DNA from 4 places in the Pullulanibacillus sp. KACC 23026 genome. Region 3 is predicted to be linked to each of the others. Evidence: riboswitches for the same ligand, from Rfam matches in the RefSeq annotation. Region 3 holds a riboswitch; each other region holds the start of a gene.

Region 1 (8,116 bases), 1.0 Mb from region 3:
GCCGCTGCGTGTAAGCTGTCTAAATCATTCAAATCAATCTTGATGAACGTCGCTGATAGGCCTTCTGCGGCAAATTTTTCGACTGCTGCCTGCCCGCGGGCTTCATCACGCGCCCCAACGAGAATGTCATAGCCCCGCTTTCCAAGACTTCGAGCGATTTCGAAACCGATTCCTTTATTTGCGCCAGTGACAAGTGCTTTCATAGTTAATGAGCTCCTTTTCGTATTTTATTTAGATACAAACAGGTAATAACTATCGACAAGATCATCAGCATTCTCTATAACGCCTCAAATCCTCTGATACGATGTGTCAGGCTCATTATAGGACTTAAACCACAGTTGAAGTCAAGCTCCATATTTTGTGCTATAAACATTTTTAAACAACACCGATAATCGTGTTCAAAGCCTTCTTAATGTTTAATCTTACGAAGATAGATGTTACCTCCAGACAAATGATAACGACACATTCGTCAAAATTTCATACGGCGCCCCAAATGGAAGGCTCGCTCAAGCTTTTCTTTCAACTTCTTCCGTTGAACCGTTTGATGGCCTCCTCAGTCACTGGTTCGAAGAGGTTGACTAAGTTTCCGTCGGGATCACGGAACAACATGGCACGGTTCCCCCATGGCATCATGGTCGGTTCCTTTACCCACTCATCTACAAACGGTTTCAAGCGCTCGTATTCGGCATCGATATTATGGACACGGAACTCAATAATGACGGAGTGATTGTCGGCCGCCACTGCGGAACCAGTCCCAAACAGCGGCACCGTCTGCGAATGACCGATCGCAAGGGTACACGATGGCACAACGAGTTCGGCAAAGACAGGCGCAGGACGTTCTGCCGAAACACCCATAACTTTTTCATAGAAATTGACAAGACGATCCACGTCGTCGGTAATAATACGTACAGAAGCAAAATTCACAGATACCATCCTTTCTATAATAAACGATACACTATCTTATCCAATATTTTGGGTCGGAACCAGCGAAGCTTCCGTAGAGGCCCGATTTACTTGATTCCTCGACCATGCTTGATGCCTGGCTGTTGCTCAATTCATCCAATTGAAATTAATTGGTCCGTTTCCTCCAACCGATGCAAGACCTACTTTGCATTATCTCTCACCCCTTTATGTTTACTTACTCCGATTATAAAATGACGCTACTGACACCAGTATGTCAGTAGCGTTTTAAGATTTTTTGAGCTTCCTCACTAATCCGACTTCTGAATGATTCAGGCTCCAAAACAATCGCATCGGCTCCCCAACTAAGGACCCATTGCAGCACTTCGTCCAAGTGACGAACACGTAAGACCACAATAAGTCCATCTTGATGCTCTGCCATTTCCTCTATGTAATGATAGCTCGATTCCTTTACCTTATCAGCGACCTCATGGTTAAATCGAAGGCGGACATGTAAGTGTCTATCATCCAGCGGGGTATACTCGCTTAAGTTAAACTGTATCGGGAATTCAAATCGTTGCCTCAACTCGATCAATTCTGTCATTCGGGACAAGCGAAAATGACGAATTTCTTGGCGCAAATCACACCGGGCTACGAGCATCCATGATCCTTCAACTAACACCAATCCATAGGGAGCAACAGTACGAACACTATGTCGTTCCCCTTCAGAATCTGCAAGTCCTTTTGTATAATGAAAGCCGATTTTTCTCTCATCTAATATCGCTCGACGTATCTTTTCTAGATAGTCTTTTTCTTTTGACTGAGTAACCGGTTTATCAGAAATGAGCAAACGCATTGCTTTACGTACACGAGAGGTTTCATTGAGAACACTCTCTGGTAAAATGGCCTCAATTTTGCTCCGAGCATCTTGAGCTTTGATGCGATAATCATCATCAAATCGTTGTTCGATAAAGTCCGTTCCAATCAGCAAACTCACGACTTCTGGAACCGTGAAACTAATTGGAGGCAGGAAATAGCCTTCCATAAGAGAATAGCCTGTCCCAGGGGCCCCTATTATCGGAACACCCGCTTCACACAATGCCTCGATGTCACGGTAGATCGTTCGCACACTAGTTTCAAATTGGCTCGCCAAATCTACGGCCCGTACAACGTCTTTACGTTGTAACCTCAGCACGATCGCTAACAAACGGTCTGTTTTGTTCATTGATTCTCCCCTTAAATGTTCATTGTAAAATAAACATACCACATCTTAATTGAGAAGATGATTTTATGAATCTAGAGTTGTTTGACATTGACGTGTATTGGCATCTATGTGGGAATCGCTAATAATAATTGAAGGCTTCTATTGTCGTTTTTCCGTTAACGGTCCCGATTGTGAAAACCTCTTTACTTTAAGGGACGTTCTTTTATAAACGAAATGACTTGTTTCGTCATGTTGGGCAGATACGAAAAAACGATCACTTAGAATGCAATCGTCTCTTAGATCGGATCATTTATAACCAAATCCTCGGACTGTTTATGTGTTAATCAATTTTTTTAGGACAAACTTTAATTAGAGTTCATTTAGATTTGGAGTTCTTATAATGACGAATAGTCAAGAAATCATTCAAAAAATTGATAACGTGTCTGACAAGCTAAACCAAAATGTTTACCAAGTGAATGACATTTGGGTTCATGACGTTGTTTTTACCTGGAGATGGTGGATCGGGTTGCTCCTCACGATAATGCCTTGGATTTTATGGATTTTCTTTAGAAAAAAAGAAAGTACAGATCGATTTCTTTATATCGCATTTATTATTATTCTTCTCTGTGTCTTACTCGATGTTACGGGTGACCAATATGGAATATGGCGTTATAGATTTAATTTAGTTCCTATTGTACCAACCTATTTCCCATGGGATTTTACTTTAATGCCTGTTACGATCATTTCGCTCATGCAATTCCAACCAAAATTAAGCCCTATTATAAAAGCAATCGTATTTTCCTTAGGGACATCCTTTATTGGAGAACCACTATTTCAATGGATAGATGTTTACGAACCAATACATTGGAAATACGAGTATTCTGTACCTATCCAATTTTGCATCTACCTTTTATGCCATTGGATTTATCAAAAAAGATTCTACGTGGAAAAATAAGGGAGTGAATATTAGTCTCTATTGCTCTGCTTAATGAATAATGACAATATAGATCCTGATCCCCTAACAGGATAGCCCATGTCATCAAATAGCCCTTTCCATATATAACAAACATTTGCCCCTTACATTCAGCTTCTTAAGTTCATATGATGAAGTATCCAGAACAAAAGGAGTTGAAAAAAATGGGATACGGAGCTATGGGCGGCGGCCAATGCTGTTACGGTGGCGGCGGCGGTATGGGCGCAGGATTTGCGCTAATCGTTGTTCTATTCATTTTGTTGATTATCGTAGGGACTGCCTACGTTTATTAATTAGTTTTATTTAGGGTAGACCATTTATCCACCCTTCTCAAAATAGCGTCCTCCACCGGGGCGCTATTTTATTGTGTATTTTAGGTCTTTTAATCAGAAACATCACTTTTTTGTAGAAATCTGCCGAATTATAATTGTTTTTTTATTTTCGGAAAAGATAGTAATATTTAAGATATAAATTTAATGCATGTTTAATTCAGAAAATAGCAAACCTCTCTAAAGAGTGGGACGCAAAGCTACAGGTCTAAAGTTTTTAACTAAGATGGCTGTGCTACCTGAGGTATTTTTAATATTTTTGGAGGAAAGCCATGTCTGAAATCAAAGAAAGCAATTTAGATAAAGAGTGGGTTAAATTAATGCTCCTCGCGAAAGAAATCGGTTTATCTATAGCAGAAGTCAGAGACTATCTAAATAAAAAATCAAAATTATAAATGCGTAATAGGAGTCTACTGGGAATTAGAGTTACCCATAGCCGCCCTGTTACAAAATAGTTTAATTGAGTACTTACTTTATGTAACCAGCCTCTATTAGTTAGTTTTGTGCTAGATGTTGGTCAGATTACATCAAAGACACCGCTCTAGCTTTTTAATGGTTCTTAATTTTTGAATATGAGAGACTGTTCCCTGCTTTCTCCAAAAGGCCTTTCAAATTCACTTATACAGTTGACATTTTGGATATAAATAATCCATTTGGTCATTTTACTTTGAAAACAGTATTGTAACTTTTTTCTCTGTGTGAACAGTGCTAAAATCTTAAATACGGTTATTTCGATTAAAGAAAATCTTTAGTTAAAATAACCGTATTTTTTTATCTTATTAAACAAGTCTAGTAAAACTAGATTCATATTCCGCCACCAATTTTCGTTATAATTAAGCTTGTGATAAGGCAGCTTTTCAAGAATTTATCTCAGCAACCCCCCCTATATATTTTTGCTTTTTTCAAATCTGGGCAAGCATTAAAAAGACACCTTTCCTAATTTGGAAATGCGCCATGGTGATTATCATTTATCTCTTGCTGTAGCGTTGTACTGCGCAGTAAGGGATACAGTTTAAATAACATCATTCTTCAAAGCTCTCTTCTCTCTTCACTTGAACAAGCTAAAATGAATTTAGAAACATATTTTGTACTTTCTCTTTAATTCTCTAGTATAGAAACGGAATAATTCTCCAAGTCTTGGACATATATTGTTTGTATTGTTCACCAAATAGTGTCACAAGAGCTCTCTCTTCAATTTTTATACGATACGAATAAGCAAGAAAAAATAAAATGATATTTATAATAATGGCAACGTAGGAAGAAGAAGATAAAGCAAATCCTAAAAATGTCAAAAATGACCCTAAATAACCAGGATTACGAATATATTTGTATAAACCACTTTGAATTAACTTATGTTCGCCCTGCATTCCGACATTCCTACTGTAAAATCTACCCAATTGTTTCATTGAAGAATATCTAATCCATACTCCAATTAATCCAACGATAACACCAGAAAACAACAACGAATTATATTTATTTGCTGTAAAGGAATACATAAATTTTGGAATGGTTATCATCAATCCTAAAGCTACTCCAATATAAAAACTAGAGCCACGATTTTGTTTTTCTTCTTTAACAGGTTTTCTTCTATTAAATTCTAATAGGAAATATAGAACAATAGGCAAATATCCAACAAAGGCCATAATTTCTTCACCTTTCATTTATAAAAGCATTCAACCTAACTCATGTTTTTATCAATAAGGTCACGCAGTTTAGATATACCTTCAGTAATGATTAATTGCTCTTCTTTTTTCGCTGACTTTACTTTTGAAAGCAAAGGCCCATAATAATCTGGAATTAACTTTTTAATGTAGTCCTTAACTTGTTCTGAAATGTAAATACGTGTGTATCTCCTATCCGATTTGTCAGTTTTTCGTTCCACTAAGTTTTGTTTTTCTAAACGGTCTACTATCCCAGAAACTGTACTATGTGTTAGTCCTACCTTTTTGCTCAGTTCCTTCATAGTTAGACCATTACAATCCACTAGTGAATCAAGCACCATTAGCTGTGGGCCTGTAATCTTACTTTTAGCTATTTCTTTATCTATATCTTGCTGTAAAGTTTTATGGATTGCTTGTAGATTTTCCGCGAAATTGCTCCAATTAATTTCATTTTGCAAAATATATCACCTCTAAAAATAAGTCGTGATACGACGCGTCGCAACGCAACTTATTATAATGATTTAATCTATAATTGTCAAAACAAGGTTATTGTATTTTTTCACAAATTTTAAAAGAGCGCATATCCAATTTTGGAATGCACCAGATTGTTGAATTTCCTTTTGTAAAATGAACAGTATGGGTCTACTGCGAAATCGAGTTACTCCACAATCTGGCTCGTTTTTAGACAAGGGCTCGTACTAAAAATGTAGTTCAGATATACATCAACTTCAATAATTAGGTTGTCAAAACGATGTTTTCATTAACAATACAAGGTTTTAAATGGAAACAGCCTGTCATCCCTTGGACAACTTTGGTCATTCACTGATAAAAAGACTAGTTAATCAGCCCTTCGATACATAGAAAATCGAAGACAAACATCACCGTTTTTAATTCTTTGATCGAGTCTGTGCGTCTACAAGATGAGCTCTGTCGCAAGCTTCCTCGGGACAAGCTAGCACGAAGTAAAAAGTGATAGGATTTTCATGTGAGCATTCCTGCTTGGGGGGTGGATCAGGACTTGACCCTAAAAGAAAGCGAGTCAATTTCTACTTCAAAAGAAAAAGTGGAACGCAAGAACCGTCCCCGCATTCCAAAAAAGCGAAACGCAAGAACCGTCCCCGCGTTTCCCATTAGTCCAAATTAGGTCACGCTTAGGACAAACGCCTTTCCGCGATCTCCACAAGTACATAGTATGTATTAACTCTTTAAAAAAAGGGGGGATTGTTAATGGCATACGGTGGAGGCGGTATGGGTGCAGGATTTGCACTTATCGTTGTATTATTCATCCTTTTAATTATCGTTGGTACTGCTTACGTTTACTAACAGTTGATTTTAAGAAAAGGTCACTTAACCCTCAACCAAAGTGACCTTATTCTAAGATTGAGGAGGGAAAAGATGGGACCCGAATATTATCGTAACTTAATAGAAAGAGAACATATGAATAAGCCTGTAAATATTCGTCTCCACGACGGTTCAATGCATCAAGGTATCGTTCGTCGAGTTGATAACACTCACGTTCACCTTGAACCTATTGATGGTGCAGGTGGAGTTAACGGATTAGACGGACCTGGTGTATATGCTTGGGGGTTTGGTTTTGGTTTTCCAATTGCGCTTGCTTCTATAGCAGCTATCGGTGCGTTAAGTTGGCTGTGGTGGTAAAAAACGAGACGGATAAACAATAAGAATTTAAGGGGTCACTAATGCTGTTCAATTATTCCCGTGACCTTTACATATTCTGGTATCTGACTATATTTACTTATACTTCTTTAACATTGATCCGTGCGGTCTTTGCTCATGTAAGGATGGCCGTTATACGATATAGCCTATCATGATCAGAAATCAGCATCTAATATCTTTACCTTTTAAAAAAACAAATTTCTTTTGAAGTCCACTAGTATACCCTCCATCCATTTCAAACAATGTTACCCACTCCATAAACAATCATCTCCTAGGCTCTTATTAAACAATGCTACCTAGTTAGCTTAAAACATTCTTTCAAAAAGTCATCTGAATTCGAAGTTCTTGACTGCGCAGTATCGGTCTACTCCGCCTTATTGTCGAATTGTTCATTAATCAGATCTCCTCGTACTTTTCATCGAGTCCAAACAAATTTAGACTAAAAAAAATATTCAAAGCAATAATAAAACTAGATAAAATCACTTACTTTTGGGGTGAATATTCTGAGTACATCGAGAATGGATAAATCATTTCAAGATTTTCACAAAGCATACATACATCGGGTTGCTTCTTGGAAAGCAGAAGTTCTATATACTTGGCAATGGTGGCTTGGAATGTCTCTTACTCTTATCCCCTGGATATTTTGGATAATAGTTAGAAAAAAGGACAGTACAGGAAGATTATTATATGTTGGCGTGTTTGTTAGCCTTGTCTCAGTTACTTTAGACAACATAGGCGTGCAACTTTCCTTATGGGATTATGTCAAACCAGTTACTCCTGCTATTCCATCCTATTTACCCTATGATTTTTCCCTCATGCCAGTCACTATAATGTTATTAATTCAATTTACTTATAAAGTTAATCACTGGCTAATTGGGCTAATATATGCATTAATTACATCTTTTATAGGAGAACCAATTTTTAAATGGATGGGAATTTATGATCCCGTAAATTGGAAGCACATATACTCTGTTCCTTTCTATTTGTTAATTTACGTTTCTGCGTATAAATTAGCTTTTATTAAAACGTTTAACAGTATAAACAAGGAATCTAATCAATAACTCTTTGAAATTTATGCGTTTAACGGTTTCGTCATTAAATCAACATAAATATTGTATATTATCTACTGTCGCCTGGACACGTCAGTAGTACCCAGCCTCTCTCTTTTGTAATGGCGTCGATTAAGGCGCCATTACGTTTTTTTATAAAAAGGGATCCTCCAAATCCTCCTGCTATTCATAACTTTTCTTAATGCGCAGTAACAGTCTACTGCGAATTAGAGTCACTCCACAATCCAGCTCGTTTTCAGATGAAGGCATCGTCCTAAAAAGGGATAGGAATTTCATGGAGAGAATTCAAGTTGTGGGGTGGT
Region 2 (8,116 bases), 800 kb from region 3:
GAGGAAGACTCCCTCTTATGAGTCAACCACTGATCAATGTGTGCTTCTGTTCGTGATATTATTTTTTGCTTCGTTTCTTCATTGATCTTTCCATCTTTAACAGCCTGAGTCAATCGGGCCTTTTGAGCCTCTAATAATTTCGCTTTTAGATCAGCTTGACTCATTCCCTTTTCTTTGGCAATATCAGCAAGGGACTGGCCTGAGCGCAGCTTTTCAATTAATGTCTTTTTGTCCACATTTAGGATTTTAGATGCTTCATCCAACCAGAAACCACCATGTTTTCCATGCCAGTGAGGCAATCCTTTATGCTGAATCCATTCATCCATATGCTGACTCGCTTTTAGAAGGATTGCATCTCGCTGCTGGGTAGTAAGTCTACCTGCTTTTACCGCTTCTTCAAGACGGCTGCTCAAAGCGCTCTGTAAACCACTCTTCAGCTTCTGATTAGAAATCCCCTTTTCTTTGGCAATATCCGCTAATGATTTGCCGGACTTTAGCTCATTAAACAAGGTTGTTTTGTCCATATTAAGAACTTGTGCGGCATCCTCTAGCCACACCATATGATGATGGCCATCACCTTTTTGTTGGTGCAGCATCTCTTGACCATTTTCACTTTTGACTGCAGACGATGGAACTTGTTCTTGGGCGGCCGAAGCAGCATGTGCGATAGACCCAAGCCCAATCGAAGCCATAAATACGGCTGCTGCCATGACTTTCATGACTTTCAAGTGTAACGCCTCCTTAAAATTTTGAACTTACCTGTTTTTGAACAACAGTTTTAATATGTACAGATTTCCAAAAAACCCATCAAATATGAAAAACTTTTTAAAAATGAATGTGCCGGTGTAAAAAAAACACCCCCTTCTGACGAGGTCAGAAGGGGGTGTTAATGATCAATTTGGCCCGGCGCGAAAGGACGCCAAGAGCCCAAGGCGCTCAAGAAGCTTAAGATAAAGTCCGATAACAAGGCGGGCGAATAAAAGGGATAAAGGAAAGTAAAAGAAAGTCCAATCCCCATTCTGCCAAACCAGTTTCATACCAAGAGCTTGCATAAAGATACTTCGGATAATCGTATAAAGAAAGGCTGCAAGCCACGGTACGACCAAAGCGAAACACACACTGCTGAACCAAATAACCTTGCTGCTAAGAACTCTCTGACGTACTAAAACATGACCAGCCGCCGGAATGGCTAGACAACATGGCACCAGGATCGCGATAAATAGATACAGTGAGACGATGACAGAGTGGACCTCTCCTCGTCCCCATTGAATAAGTAAAGTGATCCCCCAACTAATGAGGGCAAGGCTGATGCCATATATAAGACTAATCACAAATGCTTTGAATTTTTCCATATCTGCCGCCTTCTATGTTGATTCAAAAGGGGCTCTAATTCACCCCTAAAAGATCCATTAATTCATAAGTAAGAATCGTCTTTTCCTGTTCCCAAGTTAATTTACAAATTCGGGCGTGCGCATAAGGCGTTCCCTCTTTTGTCGTCCTCACTTCAATTGGGATATCTATTGGATATAACCGATACCCCTCTTTAACAAGCTCATACACATTTTCCGTTTCCGTCTTAATTTCCTTCTGTTTTGTGACAATCATCGTATTTAATTCAAGTGGCATTCCCATTGTTAACGCCCCTCCCTCCGAGTTTTTATCCTATTATCAGTATAACGCTTTACAGAGCTTTCATCATCTTTAACCGTAGAAAGAAAGCGCTCATTTTTTGTTTAAATACTTTTTAGTCTCTCATTTGTACAAGTTGCGCTATAATTAAACCATTATTTTTTATTTTAGTTTAAACAATGGTTCTGAGCTAGACTTTGAATAGAGAAGCTCAGGGGGAAACCTCTCTCGACTATCCCATATCAATAAAAGGAGCATGATCATTTGAAGCTAATTTCATGGAATGTAAATGGCATTCGAGCCTGTGTCAATAAAGGATTCTTAGACTATTTTCAAAAGATGGATGCTGATCTCTTCTGCATTCAAGAAACTAAATGTCAAAAAGGGCAAATTGAACTCGAATTAGAAGGCTACTATCAATACTGGAATGACGCGGAGCGCAAAGGCTATTCGGGAACCGCCATTTTCACAAAACAAAAGCCGGTTTCAGTAAGCTATGGATTAGGTGATTTATTTGAAGACCGTGAAGGACGTGTCATCACACTAGAATTCCAAGATTATTTTATGGTCACGGTCTATACGCCAAATGCTAAGCGCGACTTATCCCGTTTAGAAGAACGATTAGTTTGGGAAGACCAATTTTTAAACTATCTGCAAGCACTCGATAGCAAAAAGCCCGTTATCGTATGCGGTGACTTAAATGTGGCTCACCAGGAAATTGACCTAAAAAACGCCAAGACAAATGTAGGTAATTCAGGTTTTACCGATGAAGAACGCAGCAAGATGACCACACTGCTCTCAGCAGGCTTTGTCGATTCTTTCCGTCATCTTTACCCCGACAGAACCGATGTTTATAGCTGGTGGTCTTATATGAATAAGGTCAGAGAGCGGAACATCGGGTGGCGGATCGACTACTTCTTAGTTTCCGAAAGAGTTAGCCCTTATATTAAAGAAGCAGAAATCCATTGCAACGTGCTAGGCAGTGATCATTGTCCCATCCAGTTAGAAATGGATTTCCAATCATATTTAACAAGTTTTTCACAAAAATGATACAAATACAGATTGAATTTTCGAAACATTTTATTTATACTTAGATAATTATCTCCTAGTCATTCTCTTTTTTTAAGCAGGCCTGTATCCGATTGATCGACCTGACTTAAGTGATTATTTTTTAATTGATATCTAGGAAAAAAGAAAAATTAGAGGTGTTGAAAATGGATCACTCCATTCAATTTGTTGAAGCAACGTCATTAAAGCAAAAACCTTCTTCTGAGGAATTAGGCTTTGGCAGATTTTTTAGCGACTATATGTTTGAGATGGATTATTCCGCAGAGGCCGGTTGGCATGACCCGCGGATTGTCCCTTATCATCCTCTAACATTAGAGCCCTCCTCTATGGTCTTCCATTATGGGCAAGCCATCTTTGAAGGTCTGAAAGCTTATAAAACGAAGGATGGGCACATTCAATTATTCCGCCCTACCAAAAATATAACTCGTCTCAATAAATCCTGTGAGCGCTTATGCATTCCAAAAGTAGATGAGGAACTGATGCTAAAAGCATTCAAGGAGCTTATCTCCATTGAAAAGGATTGGGTGCCTAACGGTGATGGAACCTCCCTCTACCTCCGTCCTTTTATTATTGCAACAGAGCCTTATCTTGGTGTCAGACCGGCCAGGGAGTACAAATTACTTATCATCCTGTCACCAGTCGGGGCTTACTATGGGGATCAACTAGCACCTGTCAAAATCTATGTTGAAGAGCATTATGTCAGAGCCGTCCTTGGCGGTGTTGGACATGTTAAAACGGCGGGAAACTATGCGGCCAGCTTAAAAGCTCAGGAAGACGCAAGCGCTAAAGGGTATGCTCAAATCCTTTGGCTCGATGCCAAAGAAAACAAATACGTTGAAGAAGTCGGCAGCATGAATATCTTCTTTAAGATTAACGGGGAAGTCGTCACCCCTCAATTAAATGGAAGTATTTTAGATGGCGTGACACGGGATTCTGTCATTGATTTGCTAAAGCATTGGAACGTACCCGTACGTGAGACACGCATTTCGATCAAAGAAGTTTTCGAAGCTCATGCTCGCGGTGAATTGGAGGAGGTTTTCGGTTCCGGGACCGCTGCTGTCATCTCTCCTGTGGGTGAATTGAATTGGAACGGGGACATTATTACGGTAGGTGACCAGAAAATTGGCCCGCTCTCCCAGCGCTTATATGATGCGATTACAGGGATTCAAACAGGTAAAGTTGCCGACCCATTTGATTGGACATTAGACGTTACGAGCGTAAAGGTTTATTAAGCCAATCCAAACATGCAGGTGTCCAAAGAGACACCTGCACTTTTTAAATTCTTTTAATTGAATAGCCTTTTTAACTGTTCAGGGACTGGACGGCTTTTTCGCGTCGCTTCATCCATTGTCACACTTGTTACAAGGGCATCCGCACAAAGTTCGTCAGCCTGATTCCAAATCTCTTGACGAAGGACATAGCTTGTACAGCCCACTTTTTCAGGAATCGTCGTCACCACGAGAACATCCCCTTGCCGGCATTCCTTCCTATAATTGATGTTAATATTAACAGTAACCGTCTGGATTCCCATTTCAAGGAAGGTTTGGTAGGACAAACCTGCTTTCTCATACCACTCTTCTCTTCCCCACTCAAGATATTCAAGATATTTAGCATTGTTAACATGGCCGTTCACATCGATCTCTGTGGATCTAACAATGAGTTCCAGTGAGACTTTCATTCTTCCTCTCCTCTCTATTTAGAAAAATCAAAACACTTGAAGCCAACATTTTTTTAGTTTAAAGTTAAAAAGTAAATGATTAGAGGACTTTCTATTATCCATCTGATTTTATTCTACTATAAATGAACTTAAGAAAGGCGGGAGTAAAATGACCCATTCCAATACAGCGAACAGCCTTATTAGAACGATTGCGCCATTTCGCGCTGACCAAGTTGGAAGTTTGCTTCGTCCGCAGGCTATTAAAGAAGCACGCTTAAAGAAGGCATCAGGCGAGATCTCTCTTCAAGACCTTCGTGAGATTGAAAATCGTGAAATTAAACGCGTTATTGAAAAACAAAAAGAGATTGGTTTAAAAGCGGTGACAGACGGTGAATTTCGCCGTGCCTATTGGCATTTTGATTTTCTTGAAAATTTAGTCGGCTGTGAGGGTTATGAGCCGGATGAAGGCCTCAAATTTCACGGAACCGAAAGCAAGCCTCACGGAGTTAAGATTACCGGCAAGCTTGATTTTGGCAACCATCCGATGCTTGATGATTTCCGCTTTGTTCAGGATCATGCAGGTGAGCATACAGCCAAAATGACGATTCCAAGCCCTAATATGCTTCACGCACGAGCTAAAATAGAATATGAGCCTTACCAAGATACTGCCCTCTTATTAAACGACTTGGCCATTGCCTATCAAAAAGGTATACAAGCCTTTTATGAGGCAGGCTGCCGCTATCTCCAATTAGATGACACTTCCTGGGCGATTTTCTTCTCAGAGAGTGGACTTGAGAAAATCCGTTCAATGGGACAAGAACCAGCTGAGCTCCGTGCTCTCTACGCAAAAGCAATCAATGACGCAATCGCTAAGAAGCCGGATGACATGGTTATAACCATGCACATCTGCCGCGGGAATTTCCAATCGACCTTTATGAGCTCAGGCGGTTACGAAGGGGCAAGTGAAACAATTTTTAGTGAGCTTAATGTTGACGGCTTATTCCTTGAATTTGATGATGAGCGCTCAGGTGGTTTTGAACCACTTCGCTTTGTCAATCGCCCAAGTCTTCAGGTTGTTCTCGGCCTGATTACGTCTAAGTTCGGTGAGTTAGAGAACCCTGACGACATTAAGCGTCGTATTGAAGCCGCCTCTAAATATGTGGGTCTTGACCAGCTCTGTCTCAGCCCTCAATGCGGTTTTGCCTCAACAGAAGAAGGAAACCGTCTAACCGAAGAGCAACAGTGGGCTAAGCTAAGCCACGTTATCAACATTGCTCAAGACGTTTGGAAATAATCAAAAGTCTCTAGCAAAAAAGACTGAACCTTAATGGCTCAGTCTTTTTTTACTCGTATTAAACTTAATAGGGCCTTCAGCTACCCGATTACGATTACACAGGTATCCAGTTATTTTTAAGTGCCATAACAGCCGCACTTGTGCGATCTTTTACTTGCAGTTTTGTTAAAATACTGCTCACATGATTTTTTACCGTCTTATCCGTTATGTATAGACGTGATGCAATCTCATGATTACTGCAACCCTGAGAGATCAGCTCTAATACATCCCACTCTCTTAAAGTAAGGACGTCCACCGGTTTATCGGTTTCGCAGCCGATCAAGCCTACATAACTGTTAAGGAGAATCTCACCAATGGTTGGACTGATATAAATGCCATCGTTCTTCAGAATGACTTCTAAAGCGTATAATAATTCTTCTTTGTCCATTCCATTATAGAAATAGCCACTTAATTTCTTCTTAAACGCTTCTCTTAATAACTCATTCTGTCGATTGGCTGCCCAAACAACGGCTTTGACATTAAAGTTTTTACACATATTTAATATCTCAAGGATATCGACATGTGTCTGCAAATCAACGATAACTAGACTAGCATGAATAATTCGCTCAGACAGTATCACATGCCTCTGACTGGAACTGTGCGTCACAACAGTATAACCAGCATCTTCAAGAGTCCCGACAATACCATCCGTTAATATACTTTCTTCTTTCACCAATACAATATGCTTTTTCATCTTCATCACCCGAATATAAGAATTTGGCAACCCGGCTACCATAACTTCTGTTTTAGGCCCGTGGTTTTGCGTCCTTGTCTTTCGATCAAGTTTGCTATTTACAAATTATTCGTGACAATTTAACTTTAACTTATTCGTTAACTTAATTCAAGCAAACTCTTACAATTGTAATAAAATAACTCGTTTTTGTAAACTTTTGATCTTATCAAATTCCTATATAACATTGGTCGAAAAAGCAACCATCCAGCAGGAAACCTCTTAAAAGTTAAAACTCTTTACTTTATACCCTAATATTACTAAGACAAAACCTTCTTTTTCTATAAAAGTAGGTTTTTTTCTATAAATTTAATGATAGCTATTAGTAGGCATGACTCGCAACTATTTTGGCTCGATTTTGTTGCCATTTTGAAATCTTATTGTAACTCTTCTACCCCTATGTTGAGAAAACGAGAAACGAATACTATTAATAGACAATAGAGACAGAAGGAGTACTCAATGATTACAGCACACATAAAACCAATAATTGATGAAGACTTAAAAGAAAATCCATTATTCCATACACTTGAAATCCACATGCAGCGTCTAGGCTTTCTGGTTCCTTTTCGCGAGCAGTTAAATTGGACAAAACCCATCGATTCGATTGAATTAGGTGAGGAAAAAGACCTAAAAGGGTTAAAAAAATTAGCGGCAAAAAATGACGGCTCACTCCCTTTTATTCTTAAATTCACGAAAAAAACAACCTTTCAGCAGCTCATCTTACATCCTAATATCAACGGCTTGTATCTTCCATTTCGCTTTGACGAACCTTTTATGATCCAAGCCAATCATCAAACCTTATGGATTGGCTCCTTGATCAGGCTTGCCGATGAGTTAAAGTGGTTGGAGATCTCTATAAATAAAGACAGTTCTCCAGAAGTCAAAGACTATTGGCTGCGATTTCGAGAAACATGTGAAGCCGCGAAGGAAGCGTTTAGCCCTTTCATTTTATCCAATCAAACGAGTTCGCCAAGCCCTGACAAGACGACCTGATCATTCGTCCCTATCGAAGTTCTTAAGGGGCTTCCAACTGTCAAATTAGAGGATGGAATTCTAACCATAAGTCGTTCCGATAATGTGAGAGAAAATCTATAATTAACAGACAAAAGCTTGGGATTTTTCCCAAGCTTTTGTCTTTAATAGGAGACGCTAAAGCGGAGTTGATAAACGAGTGGAAAAATTTCCCCTTAATTAGGAAATTGCACTAAAATAGCTTAAAAGTGGGGAGTGAGTCTGCGATTTTCGGCTGCCCTTTTGTAATTTTTGGACCAACCTTCTCGGATTTCGCGCTCCTGCATGAGGCCGGGGTGGGAGCTTCTCGGATTTTTGGTAGACCTTTTAGGATTTTTGACAAACCTTCTTGGATTTTTTTGCGACCTTCTCGGATATATGGGCAACCTTCTCGGATTTTGCGCTCCTGCATGAGGCCGGGGTGGGAGCTTCTCAGATTTTTGGTAGACCTTTTAGGATTTTTGACAAACCTTCTTGGATTTTTTTGCGACCTTCTCGGATAAATGGGCAACCTTCTCGGATTTCGCGCTCCTGCATGAGGCCGGGGTGGGAGCTTCTCAGATTTTTGGTAGACCTTTTAGGATTTTTGACAAACCTTCTTGGATTTTTTTTCGACCTTCTGGGATAAATGGGCGACCTTCTCGGATTTTGCGCTCCTGCATGAGGCCGGGGTGGGAGCTTCTCAGAT
Region 3 (8,116 bases):
TTGAAGTTCAAGCTGATGGAGATTGGTCCATAAAAATTCAATAGAGGCTGGGACAAAGCTAAACTAACTGACTTAAATTCCGAACACTAAATGTTTATAAGGACAGAAACAAATAGGAAACGCAGTCAAAATACAGAGACTCCTCGCGGGAACAGCATGTGTCAGAAGACCCCGCAAGCAAGGGTTTTCCTTGTTGAGGAGGCTTGGGCCGTGCACGCGGAAAGCGATGTATTTTGACTAGCGTTTCATCAAAGATTTAACTTATAAATGAAAAACCGAACCCATCACGTTAAAACGTGTGAATAAGTTCAGTTTTTTTCTATTCGTCAACTATTTTTGTCCCAGTCGCTTTCTATAAGTGACTAATTAACCATGATCCTTGCGAGTTCCGCTAACTTCTCGCTTATGGTGACGATTTGACTTAGAGTCTCTGATGTTGCGTTAATCGTTTTTGTTTGTACACTCAACTCGGCTACAAGATCTCCTACTTCGCGTTGAATTTGATTGAGAGAATCGATGACATGATCCGTCGAGTTAAGAATGGTTGTCGATGATGTCTTAGTGTTTTGAGAAAGTCTTCTAATTTCATTGGCTACGACAGAAAAACCTTTCCCTTGTTCTCCAGCACGCGATGCCTCAATAGCTGCATTGAGACCGATCAAATTTGTTTGAGAAGACACTTTTGCAATAACATTAGCCACTTGACTAATTTCAACTGTAGAATCCTCCACCCTTTTACTATTATTAACGAGTTGTTGTGAAGTGGTTTGTAATTCTGCTGCAGTATGGCTAATCCCTTCTAAGGACGTGTTCAACGTTTGCATCATTGTCAGCAATTCATCGGCTGCATTTTGCAGGATCTCTTTGTTCTCAGTGGATATAAATACACACATAGAACCCACTATACTTCCATCGCTAATAATCGGAACACCCGTACCTTGATAAGGAATTCCACCGGTCAATTGTTTATTCCCTATTCGAGATATAACCTGACCCGTCGTCACAACTTCCTTCCCAATACTTCCCTCTAATAATGGCTTGCCTTCTCCAAAGACATCTAGATAGAAATCATCACCTGAAATCGCATGTATATACCCTTCCTTGTCTGTGACAACAAGTTGGGCATATGGAATTAATTTGTGGAAGACATCAGATACCATAATTATAGTTTCAAGTTTATTCATTATATAAGGTTCTCCTTAAAATCGATTTCACTTTTTTCAGCTTCCTATACTTTATCGGAAGTTTTAAGAAAAAATTTAAATCTTCCCTATTTAAGCACCTTTTTTCTTTTATAACCTGTCAATTCATGGTAATGGTTGCTACTCTACCCTTTTTATCAAGTTTAACGCCATCCATTTCCATATCCACCCACTTTTAACTCATTATCCGATTAACTCGATATACGAGTATTCTTGGAAAATATTTAGAAATACGCTTCAATAGACAATTTGGCCGCTCTCCGTTTGGCGTAAATAAGGCGAGGCGCTCCCGCTATTCAAGGCACCATGCCTGCCCCTCCAATGAAACCTCCATCTAACTATTAAACTCGTATTTGTTATTCAATAGCAAATAAAATTAAGTTAACAACATAATAAAATAACCCCGAACAGTTCCAAACCATTTGGGGTTACTTTCAACTTTTATGGGTAATGGAATTTTATGTTAGAATAAATAAGTAAATATTATGAATAATTATTAAAAAAGCAAAGGATGTTTTAAATTGAGCACTATTTTTATTATCTTATCAGCTAGTGTTGTAATAACTCTCTTGGTGTTTTTTAATAGCAAAAAACACCGACTGCAAGAGAATAAAAAATTAGTGAACCAATGGAATGATAAGGATTATAAACGAAACGAGGAACCTATTAAATCTGTAAGAATGTATTGGAATAGCTATGAACCTACAAAGAATCAAGTTTCTATAGATGATCTCACTTGGAATGATTTATCTATGGATACTGTATTTCAAAAAATTAATTTAACACACACTAGTATAGGGGCGGAGAAATTATACTGTAATCTTAGGTCTATTAATTTAAATGAAAACTACTTTAATGAAAAGGAGCCCTTTATCAGAGCGCTCTTTGAAACAAGAGCATTGCGAGAAGAAATTGAATTAAAGTTAATGGCATTAGGGAAGAAGTCGTTTACCGATACTTCTTCTTTCCTTTACCAAATTACGGATAAATTTATGAAACATACTTATCTTTATATCCTTTTAAGTCTTTTGTCCATCACGCCTCTAGTACTAGTTTTTGTTAACTTAAAAGCAGCCATTATTACATTTTTTTGTTTGGTTATGATAAACAGTGGTATCTATTTTTTTAAAAAAAGGGAGTATCAGCCTAATTTTTATTCATTATCTTATATTACGTCCATTATTAATTGCGGAAAACATCTAGTAAAAATACAACATAAAGAATTTGGTGGGAGAAGGGATAAAATAAAGTTGTGTTTGAAGAAACTAAAGAAAATATCCTTTTGGGGAAGTGTGTTATCTTCAAATAACAGTTCGATAAATTTAATAGTGGATTATTTAAGAATCTTTTTCTTACTTGATTTCATCGCATACAATCGCATTTTAAGAACGATTAAAAATAATCAAGAAAGTTATATTTCTTTATGGCACGAAATAAGTGATTTAGATTTGGCGATATCTATCACACACTTTAGAAATTTATACCCAGATCATTGCATACCAACATTTATTGAAGAAATGAAACTTAAAGGGACAGACTTATATCATCCGCTAATTAAACACCCTGTAAAAAATAATATTGAGATTGATAAAGACATCCTAATTACAGGTTCCAATGCTTCAGGCAAATCTACTTTTATTAAAGCCGTTGCGATAAATTGCATTTTAGCACAGACCATTAATACTGTATTAGCAAAAGGGTTCCTTATTAAACCGTCCCACATTCTTACTTCTATGGCAATAAGTGATGATGTCTTAGGAGGTGACAGTTACTTTATTGCTGAAATTAAATCACTAAAACGGATCATTGATACCATTAAACAAGGTATGTCTTGCATGACATTTATTGATGAAATTTTAAAAGGGACCAATACAGTAGAACGAATATCTGCATCCGCTTCAATTTTAAATTGGATTAATTACCAGAAGAATAATTTGTGTATTACAGCTTCACACGATATAGAGTTAACACAAATTACAAAGGATTACTATGAACACTATCACTTCAGTGAAACAATTGAAAATAACTCGATATCATTCGATTATAAATTAAAGAAAGGCCCTTCGTATACAAGAAATGGAATCAAATTATTAGAGCAACTACACTATCCAAAAGAAATTATTAATCTGGCCTCTAAGTTAGCTAATTCCTTTGAGGCAGATGGGAACTGGATGACCTTTAATCATGTGAATTACCCGTTTTATCATAATTGATCAAACAACATTAACCTTCGAAAAAACATTCCCAAATGCAATTCTTAATTAAACAATGGAAGTAGCCGGCTAATAATTTCGTATCCTTTTGCCTGCCTTACTAGCTTTAGAGTGACAACCCTTTATAGAAAAACAAAAGACCTTTAAACATCATGTGTTTAGAGGCCTTTTAATCTGTCTAGTTAATTTATGCTTTTTTTTGAACGCGCCAAATGATTCACTAATTGGTTTAACTTAGCTTCTTCATTTAAACCCATATTTGTAAATTGTATTCCATATAACAAGTTATTACTTCCTTTATGGCCCTCTTTTCTAACAACAATTCCTGAATAGATATAAGTTTCCTCTTTTAGTGTAAAGCTAATATCAACTAAAACTGGATCAGTGACAGGAAAATCAACTTCGCATAAAAATCCTAAGCCACCGACACTTAGATCTAAAATCTGTCCACTAATTGACTTATTATTTAATTTCCTTAAAGTCTGATGACCAAAATCAATAATTTTAAGCTTGCAGGTTAGATCCTTCACTGAAACCCGGTGATATTTCCTTCTGTTTTTCTGGATATTGATTGGATTTTTTGATGTCTTAGCTTTTTTCATTTTATTCTTTAAACGGGCTATTTCAGCTTTCTTAGTTTGATTGTTTTTTACAGATTTCAGGAAAAGGAAAACAATTATTAACAACATGAAGGTTTCGATCCACACTATATCATTCATCATCACTCATACCGTCTTTTCCAAAACATCAGGCTTACCCAAAGCATACCCCTGACCATATTTGATGCCAAAACTCTTGGCAAAGGCCAAATCAACAGGGGTTTCTATCCCTTCTAATATGAGATACGTCTTATACGCATCACAATAATTTTGAAGGAATCTAACAAAATCTTGTTTCTTCTTTGACATGTAAAGATCATGTGCAAAATACTTATCTAATTTTATAAAATCTGGGTTTAATTCGATTATTCTTTGGGTATCTTCAATTCCTTTGCCGATATCATCAAGCGCAATTAAAATCCCTGACTTTCTCAATAAATTTATTATCTTTTGGAATTGTTTTAAGTCCTTTATTTTCTCTGTTTCGGTTAACTCTAGTACTATTTGGTGCCTTGACACATTAAATTCATTCATTATATTAATAATGAAAGAGGGGAAATCCCCATTTGATATGGTCGACGGATAGACATTTACAAATAACTTACCTTCTCTTTTTGAGTATCCTGCCATATGGTAGGTACTGATAGCTTTATGGATGGACCGCGAATCCAATTCATAAAGCTTTTCTTTTTGTTTGGCAAGACAAAATGGTATTTCTGGATTTGAGAATTCATTGGATCTTAGCAAGACTTCTCTACCAATTAAGTACCAATTTTCAATATCATAAATAGGTTGAAAGTGATGATAAAACTGTTCTTCCCTTATAAAATGATCGATTAACATTAAATTCTCCTCACCTCTCCATAAAAAAAGAGGACTCCCCGAATTAATCAGAGAATCATCTACAATGCGCTCCTTTCTTCGGTAACCCGGCTGCCATTGTTGTTTCCATTAGGCCCGTGGCTTTGCGTCCTTTCCTTTCGAAAAAGTTTGCCTTTTCGGTATAGGTTTTTTATTTATAGAAAAAACCTATTTATGAAATTTATTGGATAACTAAGTTTTTTCAATAAACAAACGTTTTGGTATTTATGACAACCTTTTTATATATTGGTAAAATTTGTTATGAGTTCCCACCTATTAACTACACCCAATTTTTTATAAATACTATTCAGATGTATTTTAACTGTATTAGGTGATATCTTCGTTACTTCAGCGATCTCTTTATTAGATAAGCCAGTTAAAACATAACTATAGATTTCAAATTCCCTAGCTGAAAGTTTTTTTTTACACTATTTTTTATACTATCTTTATTATTATTCTCACGGGTTGCGGCTAAACTTGAGAATTCATTTATTAAATAACTTAACAGCCTTCTTTTTTCTTCAGTAAGGAAAACGTTTTCCTTATCTTGTTCTAACGTGTATTTCATACATGATAAGATCAACTCCTTCTCCTTATCCGAGAGCGTTATTCCTAAAATAGTATCCAATAAACCATTCCCCCATATTAGACCAAAACATCTGTTACCTGAAATATTTACCATTATTTATTATCTTTTTTAATAATAATGGTTAATACTTTATAAAGGAAGTAGTCATGGTTTACTACTTTACAGTACCAAGCTACTATTTTTCGACAATTTTCAATCTATTGAGGCAGATAAAATTTGTATCGGTCTTGATAAAGCTTAACTAATCTATACACTGTTGAGTCAACTCAAGAGAAAGCTCATTTATTTACATCCCGTTAGCATTTGGTTAGTAGACTGCTCAAAAAACCTATATATCAAGGAGGCTCCCCCATAGAGTGATCATCTGTAATAATTTGCATGTTATGTCCTAAAAACACGGTGCAGCAAGGATTTTCAAATTTCCAACTCGTAGCGTCTTGACGTACAGTTTCTTTTTTAACTTCAATGCATTTGTAAAATGTTTACATCTTGATCTTGTTATAGGGGAAATCATTACCTCTGAACATGAGAAAAGGCCCCCTCAGTTAAATTCTGAAAGGGCTTTTCAAAACCAATGTTAGATTTAGCATTAGAGATAGAACCATGTCTACTCACTCAACGTGTCCAACGTGTATGTAGCAACACACGACACTCCACGGAGGATATTGGCAGTTTCTAAAGTGCTCCTGTTTTTTATTGAATCTGTATCTCTTTATTACATTCGCAATTAGTTGATCGTTGAAAACTCTCTATTTTTATTCACTATTAAACCATTAATCTTAACATACGATGGTACTAATGGATGCTGGCGAATCATCTCAATACTCTTTTGGACAATCTCAGCAACATCCTGCTCTCCTTTTTCGATCCATTCTTTTAAAGTTCCATCCATAAATTCAGGCATGCAATGTTCAAAAAGATAATCCATCGTTCTTAGTTTTTCCTTCATTTGTTCACTTTCTGAATCAAGAAGACTTTTTAGATCGGGTGAAACGTTCCTCTTGCCTTCTGTACCAACTACAACTACTTCTTGAACATCTTCCTGATAAATAGCCATTATAATCGATCTCATAATATCTCCATAAGGATTGGAGATAACAGAGCCGTAGCTTTGTAAAATCAGCATGTTTTCAAGTTCAATATTCATCTCTTGTTGGAGGAATGGCTCTATTCTAGGTTCTATGTCTGTCAAAAATAAAACTTTTTTGTTGTTTTTATTTATATCCATAACGTACAACCCCTCTTATAAAATAATTTATGATGCTTTAATTTATACAAATAAAAATAGAAAACTAAATTGATAGACCTTTAATTTAACCACTACCAGTTTTCCCAACATCCTTCTGAATCAATACTTGCAAGTCTAATCCATCCATTTTTAACTTTTTGATGGAAAGCAACATCTTTCTTTAATAAACGCTCCACATATTCTCTAGGCGCTTGAATGACAATAAGTAATCGAAGAGGAGCATGATAGACCTTATAATCGGATTCCATAACAGATTGCCAAGGCAAGCCAGTTAACAAATCACTAGCAGTCCCCTGCATAACACCAAGACCTGCCGTCACGGTTTGCGTCCTTTTATTCCCGCTCCCATAATAATGGGGGGCAACAGTTGAGGCGTAATACTGCAGATTAATCCACTGTGCTACTGTTCCTGGTCCAGCGATAATATTAGAAAGAAGATTTCCGTTTTGATCCTGTTCCCAATCATAATTATGAAGAAACACTCGCCCTTCCAAATGGCAATCCTTAGTTAGTTGCCGCTTGCCAATTATAAAAGCAGCATTACGAGCCAATCCCCATTCGGGACGAATCTCACTCCAATCTTCTGCAAAACGATGAGCTTCCTCTGTCGGGTCTTTGAGATGAGATTTGATATTAGGTAATTGAGCTAGACGTTCTTCATTAGCATCATGGCTCACTTTAGGTAATACGGCCTTGATGCGTTCAAACGCGTCTTGAGCTTGATTTGAAAGTTTTGGAACATAAATCCACTTTAATTCGTCCACCGTCGTTTGGTGCTCAGCTGCAACAAAAACCGTTTCCTCTGGGATTTTTATCCCTTCCACTGAAAGTTTCTCTCTTACCTCCTGCAAGTTGCACAAAGTCGCTAAAACCCGTGCGTTGAATCCACCTGCCGCTCCACCGCAGGCCCCACATTCAAGAGACGCTGCATACGGGTTATTTAGGCTTTGGCTTCCATGCCCACAGATTACAACTAACGGTGCAAAATTCTTCGTAAGACCCATCATTTTGAGTGTTTGGCTTGCATAGCTTACTCTTTCTTCTTCAGTAAAGCCAATCGGAATCTCAGACTCTATGTCATGGTTGTTTTCAAGTTGAAGCTCGGTATCCGGTTTTTGTAACCACGTCTCTCGAAGTCGACGTATGAATCGACTGGCTACCCGTGGAATAAAACTCCGTGACACCATACTGAGACCAAGCCATGGACCACTGATCTCTGGTAAAAGTAAGCTTGCCAGGACATTTTGTTTCATTTTTTTAAATGTATAACCAGTCGAATCCACCACTTGTTTACGTTGTTGATAGGACTTCCGTTGAGTTTCATTTGAAGTCTCTATTATTTTATGTTGGGGGTTGTGCATAACTGGTAAAGAGGCATGGCAATGCTTGCTTCCCAATTCACT
Region 4 (8,116 bases), 1.1 Mb from region 3:
CGCCGTTTTGTTGAATGACTCCGTTTATATACAAATTGAAGTATTGATATAACTTAGGAAACGCCTCAATGGGCGTTCCATCATCATCTACAAACGAATTTACAGAAATTATTAAGTCCGATCCTAAAATTGTTCCATTAGAAACTTTCGAAAAATATTTTTGTGAAGTCAACATGATAGTGGGAATAGGCGGGGGTTCTTTGCAGCAATAGAAATTATTATTAAATGAGATGTAAATATTATTAAATGAATGATCGACTTCAATGGTTTTTTGATATTTCGAATCTTTTATTACATAGCTAATTCCATCTTGGATCTCTCGGGTGTCGTTTAATTTGTTGCCCTCTCTAGTATTCTGTAATTTTTTTATTGCCTTTTGTAAATCCTTTTCATGATTCTCCATTTATTTCACCACCCATCCATTTAAACTTATTCCGATGTAAAATCACATACACCTTCTCCTTTCTTCGATAAGGTATGCCGTTTTCTATTCCCTTGTATAGTAAAATTCCCTCATGGCATGCGCCAATTTTAATGGTTTATTAGAACCAAATACTTAACAACTAAAAGGGGGCCCATAGATCTAATGAGTTTGTCAGTAGTCAGCAGAGGCACTTGTATGAGTGGAGATAGTTTCATATGTCGATTTTTGAGGAAACGCTAAAGTTGGGAGAGGGAGATTGAGAGGGTTTAAAAGATCGTGCCTCTTATATAAAGGAGAAATATCTTGAACGTTTAATACTCCGACAAAAACTTAAAGAGGAATGATTGAACCACTAAGAGGCTGGGACAGGCGTAGTTTACGAATAGAAAAAACCGAACTTATTCACAGATTAACGTGATGGGTTCGGTTTTTCATTTATAAGTTAAGTCAATTATGAAACGCTCGTCAAAATACGTCGCTTTCCTCGGGCACGGCCCAAGCCTCCTCAGCAAGAAAAACGCTTGCTTGCGGGGTCTTCGGACACGTGCTGTTCCCGCAGGGGTCTCCGTATTTTGACTACGCCTTCTATTTGCTTCTGTACGTATAAACATTTAGTGTTCAGAGTTTAAGTCAGCTAATTTAGTTTTGTCCCAGCCTCTTACATTTAATGAATCTCTCGGATAACACCGACTACTTTTCCTAGAATCGTACAGGTTGGTACAAGAATAGGTGCCATAAAAGGATTCTCGGGTTGAAGACGAATATGGTCTTTTTCTTTGAAAAAACGTTTAACGGTGGCTTCATCCTCTTCGGTCATCGCAACAATAATATCGCCGTTATTTGCGGTATTCTGCTGCCTCACGACCACCTTATCTCCATCAAGAATGCCGGCATTAATCATACTTTCCCCAACCACATTTAGAATAAAAGCCTCTTCATGACCTACCATGTTGACAGGAACAGGATAGTAATCTTCAACATTTTCAATAGCTGTAATCGGCTCACCAGCTGTCACTCGTCCAACAATCGGCAGCATCAGACTGTCTTCCCCTTGTGTACGCGGTAAGTCTTGCCCGGGCTGTATTAATTCAATAGCGCGAGGCTTAGTTGGATCGCGCCGAATGATTCCCTTTTTCTCTAATCGCGATAAATGGCCGTGTACGGTTGAACTAGAAGCTAAGCCGACGGCATCTCCAATTTCTCGTACTGATGGTGGGTAGCCCTTTTTATCTACTTCGCTTCGAATAAAATCAACGATCGCTTGTTGCCGTTTTGATAATTCCATCCCATGTCCCTCCTAAGCTCCTCGTTCCCCAAACATTCGTTCTCTATTAAAAGTATAGCATGCTCCCATATAAGGTGCAAACATTCGTTCGAAAAGAACGCTTGACACGAACGTGTATTCCTATTATTATATAAAGCGAACATACATTCGTTGCAGGGGGATTTTAAATGGAACACTCACCATCACTATCCAAATCACATTCTTATTCGGTCTTATATATAGTTTTTATCGGTTTAATTGTAGCGTGTATTGCTTTTACAGTGCACGATTTGAAACAATCAGATGCCAGTCATTCCGCATCAATAAAGGTCCAACGTGGTGATACGCTTTGGTCATTAAGCGAGAAATATAAAGGGAAAATGTCTGCCGCACAATTTATGTCATGGGTGGAAACGAACAATCAATTACATAATCGTGATCAAATTAAAGCTGGACAAACCCTGCTGATTCCAACCGATCAGAATGAACCCGGTGGCACTGCAAATCAGATTGCGGGTGCAGGGGTGCCTCACTAAAAGCAGAGGACTTGAACATCTCTTTTTAATACGTTAAGCTTATGTCATTCATTTTTGAAACTAAATGGCTGCCGTCGGTGTAGTTAGGAGTCAAACGTCATGGCTTTTTTCTAAAAGCTTCTTGCTATTTTTCGTGTGTTAAGAAGCAATAAAGTTTATGGAAGCAGCCTACTGTTTAAAGGAGAGTAATAATGCTAGAGAAAGAAAAGCTTGCCCGTATATCAGAACTATCAAGAAAATCAAAGTCGGAAGGGTTGACACCTGCAGAGAAAAAAGAACAGGCTCATTTGCGTCAAGCCTATTTAGAAGCATTCCGTTCGGGTTTTAAAGATCATTTGCATACCATCAAAGTCGTTGATCCTAATGGGGACGATGTCACACCGCTCAAATTAAAGCAATCCAAGGAACGGAGAAGTAAGCACTAGAATCGATTTGTTTGGACTTACTCTTGTTGAGGATTGTTCAAATGGGGGGAGCCCCTATTAAGTAAATGATCTTAAAGAGACCCTGTCATGATGGGTCTTTTTTAGTCTATATCCGAGAACAGAATCGGTTGATTTGAACAGGAGGCTAGCCGCAAAAGTTCGCTCAAAGTAGCCTTTACAGAAACCATTGCCTAATTAATAGGCAGAAGGTATTCGTGCCGATTCGCGAAAGTCGGTGAATCGCAAGCAAATCAGATGATCTTTTGAAAGCATCAGAAGGACAACTCCTGAGTCTAGCAGCAGGTGGTTTGCGGCTTTAGTAAAGGAGCTCACTCCCATACCGCGCGACCAAAATTCTAAGCGAACATTCTGAATCGGTAAAATCTGTGTCAGTGTGACAAAATATAGTAGGTGTTTCTTCTTCTCATTCGACAGCTTTTTCAGAGGGTCTTGTCTATAATATGGACAAACACTGTGAGTCGGAGGGATGGCTATGAGGCATTATGATATTTTTATTATAAAAGAAGAGGTCCGAGAGGCGTATACTGGAAAAGAAGCTTTGCTAGCTCAATTGTTTTCAGAGGCGTTTCATACCACCGATCCGAATGAGCGATGTCAGCTTGAGAAACAAATCGACTTTATTACCGAGACTATTCCTGTCTTTCGAATGGAAAGTCTGCTAAAGCGCCGTTTAAAGGAGCAGATCGGCTATACCAGTTTAGCTGGAGAGCAGGTTATTATGCTAGAGTCGAACCATCAGGAAAGCCATTCACGTCTAGAGATTAAAGAACGGCAATTAACTTTAAAAAGCAGCGGAAGCTTATTGACGGAGACGTTATTGTTTGAAGTATGTCGTTCCATTCAGCCTGACTTTTTTGCAGTCGACCGCACTGGAGAGCGTAGCGGCTGGCTTCGCGCGACGAAAAAGCATTTGATTAAGAAAGTAAAATAAGCAGTCATGATTTGTGAAAAGACGCTTCTGAATAGAGTTGTACTTCATTCATTGATAGTGTAAACTTAGATAGGATTATTATAATAACTACAAAGATTATGCGCATCGTTGTGGGATTAAAGGAGGATGGAAGATACTCATGGTTTGGTTATATATTGTAATTGGAATCGTAGGCGTCATTCTTGGCGTAGTGTTAGGATTCTTTATAGCACGTAAATACATGATGGATTACTTGAAGAAAAATCCGCCAATTAATGAAAATATGCTTCGCGTCATGATGATGCAAATGGGGCAAAATCCATCGCAGAAAAAGATCAATCAGATGATGAAAGCTATGCAAAAACAAATGAAGTAAGTTTAAAGGAAGTCTTTACTTTCTAAAGGGATAGGGGGGGAAGTCTTTACCCCTATTTATGACATAAAATGTATTCTTTTAGACATAAACCACTTTTTCTATTATGAAGTTATAGAAGAGTGGTTTTTCCTTATCTGTCATCAAAATGGGTATTTGCTCCTATAATGTTCAAGATCTGTAAAAAAATTGCCATCCTGTTCTGTTTTTTTGCAATCTTTTTTATTATAATAAGTTAGAAGAACTAATTTAATCGACATGCCAATCCGTTCTTTTAACTGAAAAGTCATGGGAAGTTGGTTTTTTTTGGGAGAATGTTATTATTTTTAGTAAAATGGTCTCTTTTTATTTTCTTCAATTAATGGAATAATAAGAGAAGAAGTGAAAGCAGACCCACGATTAAGAGAACGCGAGGGAACTCAAGTGGTAGGAGATAGAATAAAGAAATTAAGAGAATCGAGAGGATTGTCTCTCACCGAGTTAGCAGAGCGTGCCGGCGTTGCTAAGTCTTATTTAAGTACAATTGAAAGAAATCTGAGAAGCAATCCCTCGATTCAATTTATTGAAAAAGTGGCAGAGGTATTAAATGTCAGTGTCACAAGTTTAATTGATGAAGATCAAAGCGATTCCATTTTAAATAACGCTATTCCATCCAGTGACGAGCTTGATTCGGACTGGATCAAAATTGTCAAAGAAGCGATGGACAGTGGCGTTGACAAAGATGAATTTAAGGCTTTTCTGGAATTTCAAAAATGGAGGAAAAGCCAAGACTAATTTGGCTTTTTCTCTAATTTCATCTATTTTTATTTTATTCCTTGTTTTTATAATTTTCAAAAAATAACCGTACTTCTTCAACCGATAACCCTAATTCTTTAGCCTCCTTTATAAGTTTAACCCATTCAACATCCAACACACCCATTTTCATATAAGGCTTCATCCTCCCAAGGACTCACTGAATGTCCAGCTGCCGGTCGGTTGCACCACTAACTCAGGATATTTAAGGTGCCCAAATAGAAAATACCCCTCATCGTCTCCAATAAATCGTCCTACTTTTTTTCTTAATTATAATCAATTTGTCTATGAGAAAACTGTCAAAATATAAGAAGGTTAATATAGAATCTAATGACAAAAAACGACAAAATCCCCCGATTTAAACAATCCTTTGTGCGAGTTAAGACGTCTAGCCCCTCGTTCGTCACTTTTTGTCCAATAATATGTCGAAATAGTAAAATTACAACCGTTGTGTGAAGGGATTGATTAGAGGAAAAATAAGAATATCTAGTTAGATGTGATAATCGGACTCTTAATTGAGAGGTTGTCTGATGGTAGAGTGCCGAATGAAAAACGATCAGCTGCCGGTTAATCGTAAATGAAAAAAGAGATAAGGTGCAATTAAACCTAACTTAGCCTATTTTATTTTCATTAAGGGGACAGGTCATCTTATGACATGATCAACAAAGCTCTTACACAATCCTTTTAAATTTCGGGGGTTCACGCTATAATAGGAATAAAAGTGTCAACAGCTTGAGATAAGAAGGTTGATAATTATGTGGCTACAGCTTTTAAGTTTATTAATAGGGATTTTGTTCGCTGGAAGCATTATTATTGTGCGGCTGAAGGCGTCTAATCGCCCGACGAATGCACGAAAAATCCTTATCCCACCAATGGGGATGTCAACAGGCTTTTTAATGTTTATCGCTCCGCAGTGCCGTGTTCCTTGGTTAGATTTTTTTGAGGCCCTTGTCGTTGGTGCCATCTTTTCTATTTTGCTTGTTAAGACATCCAAGTTTGAAATACGTGATGAGCAAATTTATTTGAAGCGGTCAAAAGCCTTTGCCTTTGTGTTGATTGGATTGTTAATCGTCCGTGTCATCATTAAGATTTTTGTTGAGCAAGAAATCAGCTATGCGCAGACCGGTGCGTTGTTCTTCGTCCTTGCTTTTGGCATGATCCTCCCGTGGCGCGTTGCCATGTATATTATGTACAAACGTCTCGAAAAACAAGCCAATTCCATTATTACTACAACTTGATCCAACAAAAAATGAAGCCCCCTCCCTGAAATGAGGGGGCTTTTTGCATGTCAATAATGAGTTGAATATGTGCTTAAAGTCTGTAGATTTTGCTTAGATCCGTTTCTATTTATAACGGGTGAAGTTTCAACATTAGAGAAGGGCTATATAAAAAGAAGACATTTTAGTACGATCAAGATCGCAAAATAAACAGCGTCATTTCAGGACGACAGTTAAAACGAAATGGGAGGTAGGTTGTCCCAATGCCTCGATTCACATAGAGTTTCATGTCGGACTGACCAATTGTTTTTAAACCTTCTATATAATGTTTCGCACCGTCTGGCCGGTAGAGGGCTCCCAAAAAAGGAACACGAATTTGTCCGCCATGGCTGTGGCCGGAAAGCATAAGATCAACGGGATAAGGAACAGCCTGCTTCCAATCAGCGAGATCCGGCTCGTGGGCAAGTAAAAGGGTAAATCCATTTCGAGGGATTCCCTTTAGCGCTTTTTTGCCATCAGGGTGTCCGCCAAAAAGATCATCAAGACCGGCGATATGTAGTGCGCTCTTCCCTCGGGAAATGGTCATATGACTGTTTTTTAAAAAATGAAAATCTGATTTTTCAAGTGTTGCCTGAACGCGTGCGGGGTCCCCACCGCGAAAATCGTGGTTGCCAAAGATTGCGACCTTCCCGAGGGAAGCGTTTAGTTTTTTTAAGACCGGTATACTTTTCTCAATTCCATCAAGCTGTTCATGGACCAAATCTCCCGTGAAACAAATTAAGTCAGGATTTAATTGATTCACACGCCGAACAATTCCTTCTAAGTTATGAACATCGTAATAAAATCCAAGATGTAAGTCACTAATTTGGACGATACGGAGGCCATTAAAGGCATGGGGGAGCCGGGACATTTTTAAACTGAGCTGAGTAGTTTCGACCCAGAAACGTTCGAGGAAAAAGGAATAGCCAGGTGTGGCGAGGAGGGAGGCTGTTATGAGACCGAATGAGGTTTTTAAAAATTTCCGTCGGTTCATGGTTAAAGACGGGGGCAACGAATCCTTTCTCTTGGACATGGGACCACTCCTTTTGGCAGTGAGTTTTTTTGTGTAAATAAATATGAAAATTTTAAAAATAACATTGACAGAACTTGGGCGGTAGTGTTAATTTAAATTATAGATTTGTTCTATATAGGAAACATGGTTGCAGCTATAAGCTTTAAGGGAGTTCGATTTCCTTGGAGATTAGTGAAAAGAAATTCTGGAATTAGTTAATTTTCTAGTTGTATATGTAAAAGCAGAGCCGATAGCTGAATTTGTTCATTATATAGAACTAAGAACATTATGTTGAATTGACGAAGTGTGTTTCCTAATATTATATAAAAAAATTAATAAAATAAAAAGTCTAATAATTCGGAAGGTGAAACCATTGAGCAATTTTGAACAAGAGACGCTTCCTCATTCTAAAAGATTAAAAGAAATTGATTTAAAGGAAATTTTCTCTGTCTTAAAGAGATATTATGTCAGTATCCTCATTTTTACATTATTTGGATCTGCTCTTTGCTATTGGTACTCAATTGAACATCAACCGAAACCATCATACCAGGCTTCGACACGCGTCTTAATCAGCAGTAATGGACCACAAAATGATGCGAGCACGCTGAGCACTCTAATGGTCATGTTTACGGATCCAAATGTTTTGTCAAATGTAAGCAACCACATTATGTCGAAAAGATCTCCAAATGTTCTTTCAAACGAAATTTCGGTTACCAATATTAATGATTCTCAAATTATTGATCTTAGAGTCAGTGATTCTGATCCTTATTTGGTTAGAGAAATTGCAAATACCGAAGTATCTGTCTTTAAAGATGAGGTTGCAAGAGTTTTAAATTTCAAAAATGTACGTCAGTTGTCACCGGCAGAAGTGGAGAGTGTTAATAATGGAATGAATCATAAACTTATCCTTTATGGAGGAGTAGCTGGTTTAATCTTAGGGATTTGTTTAGCCTTTTTAAGGAATTCAATGGATGAATCAATAAGAACAGAAAAGGAGCTGGAAGTCCTTCTCCAATTGCCTGTAGTTGGGTCCATTACTAAGATGACTAAATCAACTTCCGAAAAGGCAAAAAACAAAAGTCAGAGGCAACGTTTTCTAGTTG

The links. A riboswitch is a leader RNA that binds a small molecule or an ion and turns the genes downstream of it on or off. The one in region 3 is predicted to bind cyclic di-GMP.
Region 1: another riboswitch for cyclic di-GMP. It lies ahead of PU629_RS02940 (anti-repressor SinI family protein); the one in region 3 lies ahead of PU629_RS20655 (EAL domain-containing protein).
Region 2: another riboswitch for cyclic di-GMP. It lies ahead of PU629_RS16935 (response regulator transcription factor); the one in region 3 lies ahead of PU629_RS20655 (EAL domain-containing protein).
Region 4: another riboswitch for cyclic di-GMP. It lies ahead of PU629_RS15365 (anti-repressor SinI family protein); the one in region 3 lies ahead of PU629_RS20655 (EAL domain-containing protein).

What each region holds. Positions count from the first base shown of each region.
Region 1 is NZ_CP119107.1:659,376-667,491, reverse strand. It holds gene PU629_RS02965 (SDR family NAD(P)-dependent oxidoreductase) at 1-203, opposite strand, end outside; gene PU629_RS02960 (VOC family protein) at 520-924, opposite strand; gene PU629_RS02955 (helix-turn-helix transcriptional regulator) at 1,178-2,125, opposite strand; gene PU629_RS02950 (CBO0543 family protein) at 2,505-3,059, shown strand; gene PU629_RS02945 (YjcZ family sporulation protein) at 3,242-3,370, shown strand; cyclic di-GMP riboswitch class I at 3,566-3,649, shown strand; gene PU629_RS02940 (anti-repressor SinI family protein) at 3,679-3,801, shown strand; gene PU629_RS02935 (methyltransferase family protein) at 4,513-5,067, opposite strand; gene PU629_RS02930 (MarR family winged helix-turn-helix transcriptional regulator) at 5,085-5,525, opposite strand; gene PU629_RS02925 (YjcZ family sporulation protein) at 6,295-6,390, shown strand; gene PU629_RS02920 (LSm family protein) at 6,463-6,726, shown strand; gene PU629_RS02915 (CBO0543 family protein) at 7,263-7,805, shown strand.
Region 2 is NZ_CP119107.1:3,648,758-3,656,873, forward strand. It holds gene PU629_RS16900 (hypothetical protein) at 1-728, opposite strand, end outside; gene PU629_RS16905 (hypothetical protein) at 894-1,352, opposite strand; gene PU629_RS16910 (DUF2584 family protein) at 1,387-1,632, opposite strand; gene PU629_RS16915 (exodeoxyribonuclease III) at 1,894-2,679, shown strand; gene PU629_RS16920 (branched-chain amino acid aminotransferase) at 2,844-3,929, shown strand; gene PU629_RS16925 (acyl-CoA thioesterase) at 3,983-4,375, opposite strand; gene PU629_RS16930 (5-methyltetrahydropteroyltriglutamate--homocysteine S-methyltransferase) at 4,524-5,648, shown strand; gene PU629_RS16935 (response regulator transcription factor) at 5,743-6,381, opposite strand; cyclic di-GMP riboswitch class I at 6,404-6,487, opposite strand; gene PU629_RS16940 (hypothetical protein) at 6,877-7,410, shown strand.
Region 3 is NZ_CP119107.1:4,448,149-4,456,264, forward strand. It holds gene PU629_RS20640 (methyl-accepting chemotaxis protein) at 363-1,184, opposite strand; gene PU629_RS20645 (MutS-related protein) at 1,724-3,415, shown strand; gene PU629_RS20650 (PilZ domain-containing protein) at 3,598-4,137, opposite strand; gene PU629_RS20655 (EAL domain-containing protein) at 4,141-4,857, opposite strand; cyclic di-GMP riboswitch class I at 4,935-5,019, opposite strand; gene PU629_RS22675 (helix-turn-helix transcriptional regulator) at 5,115-5,270, opposite strand; gene PU629_RS20660 (hypothetical protein) at 5,252-5,503, opposite strand; gene PU629_RS20665 (carbonic anhydrase) at 6,192-6,692, opposite strand; gene PU629_RS20670 (DUF2309 domain-containing protein) at 6,785-8,116, opposite strand, start outside.
Region 4 is NZ_CP119107.1:3,298,563-3,306,678, reverse strand. It holds gene PU629_RS15400 (DUF4183 domain-containing protein) at 1-403, opposite strand, end outside; gene lexA (transcriptional repressor LexA) at 1,089-1,709, opposite strand; gene yneA (cell division suppressor protein YneA) at 1,877-2,224, shown strand; gene PU629_RS15385 (DUF896 domain-containing protein) at 2,416-2,649, shown strand; gene sirA (sporulation inhibitor of replication protein SirA) at 3,143-3,601, shown strand; gene PU629_RS15375 (YneF family protein) at 3,741-3,956, shown strand; gene PU629_RS15370 (helix-turn-helix domain-containing protein) at 4,377-4,727, shown strand; gene PU629_RS15365 (anti-repressor SinI family protein) at 4,762-4,878, opposite strand; cyclic di-GMP riboswitch class II at 4,914-4,997, opposite strand; gene PU629_RS15360 (CcdC family protein) at 5,501-5,983, shown strand; gene PU629_RS15355 (metallophosphoesterase) at 6,156-7,034, opposite strand; gene PU629_RS15350 (YveK family protein) at 7,387-8,116, shown strand, end outside.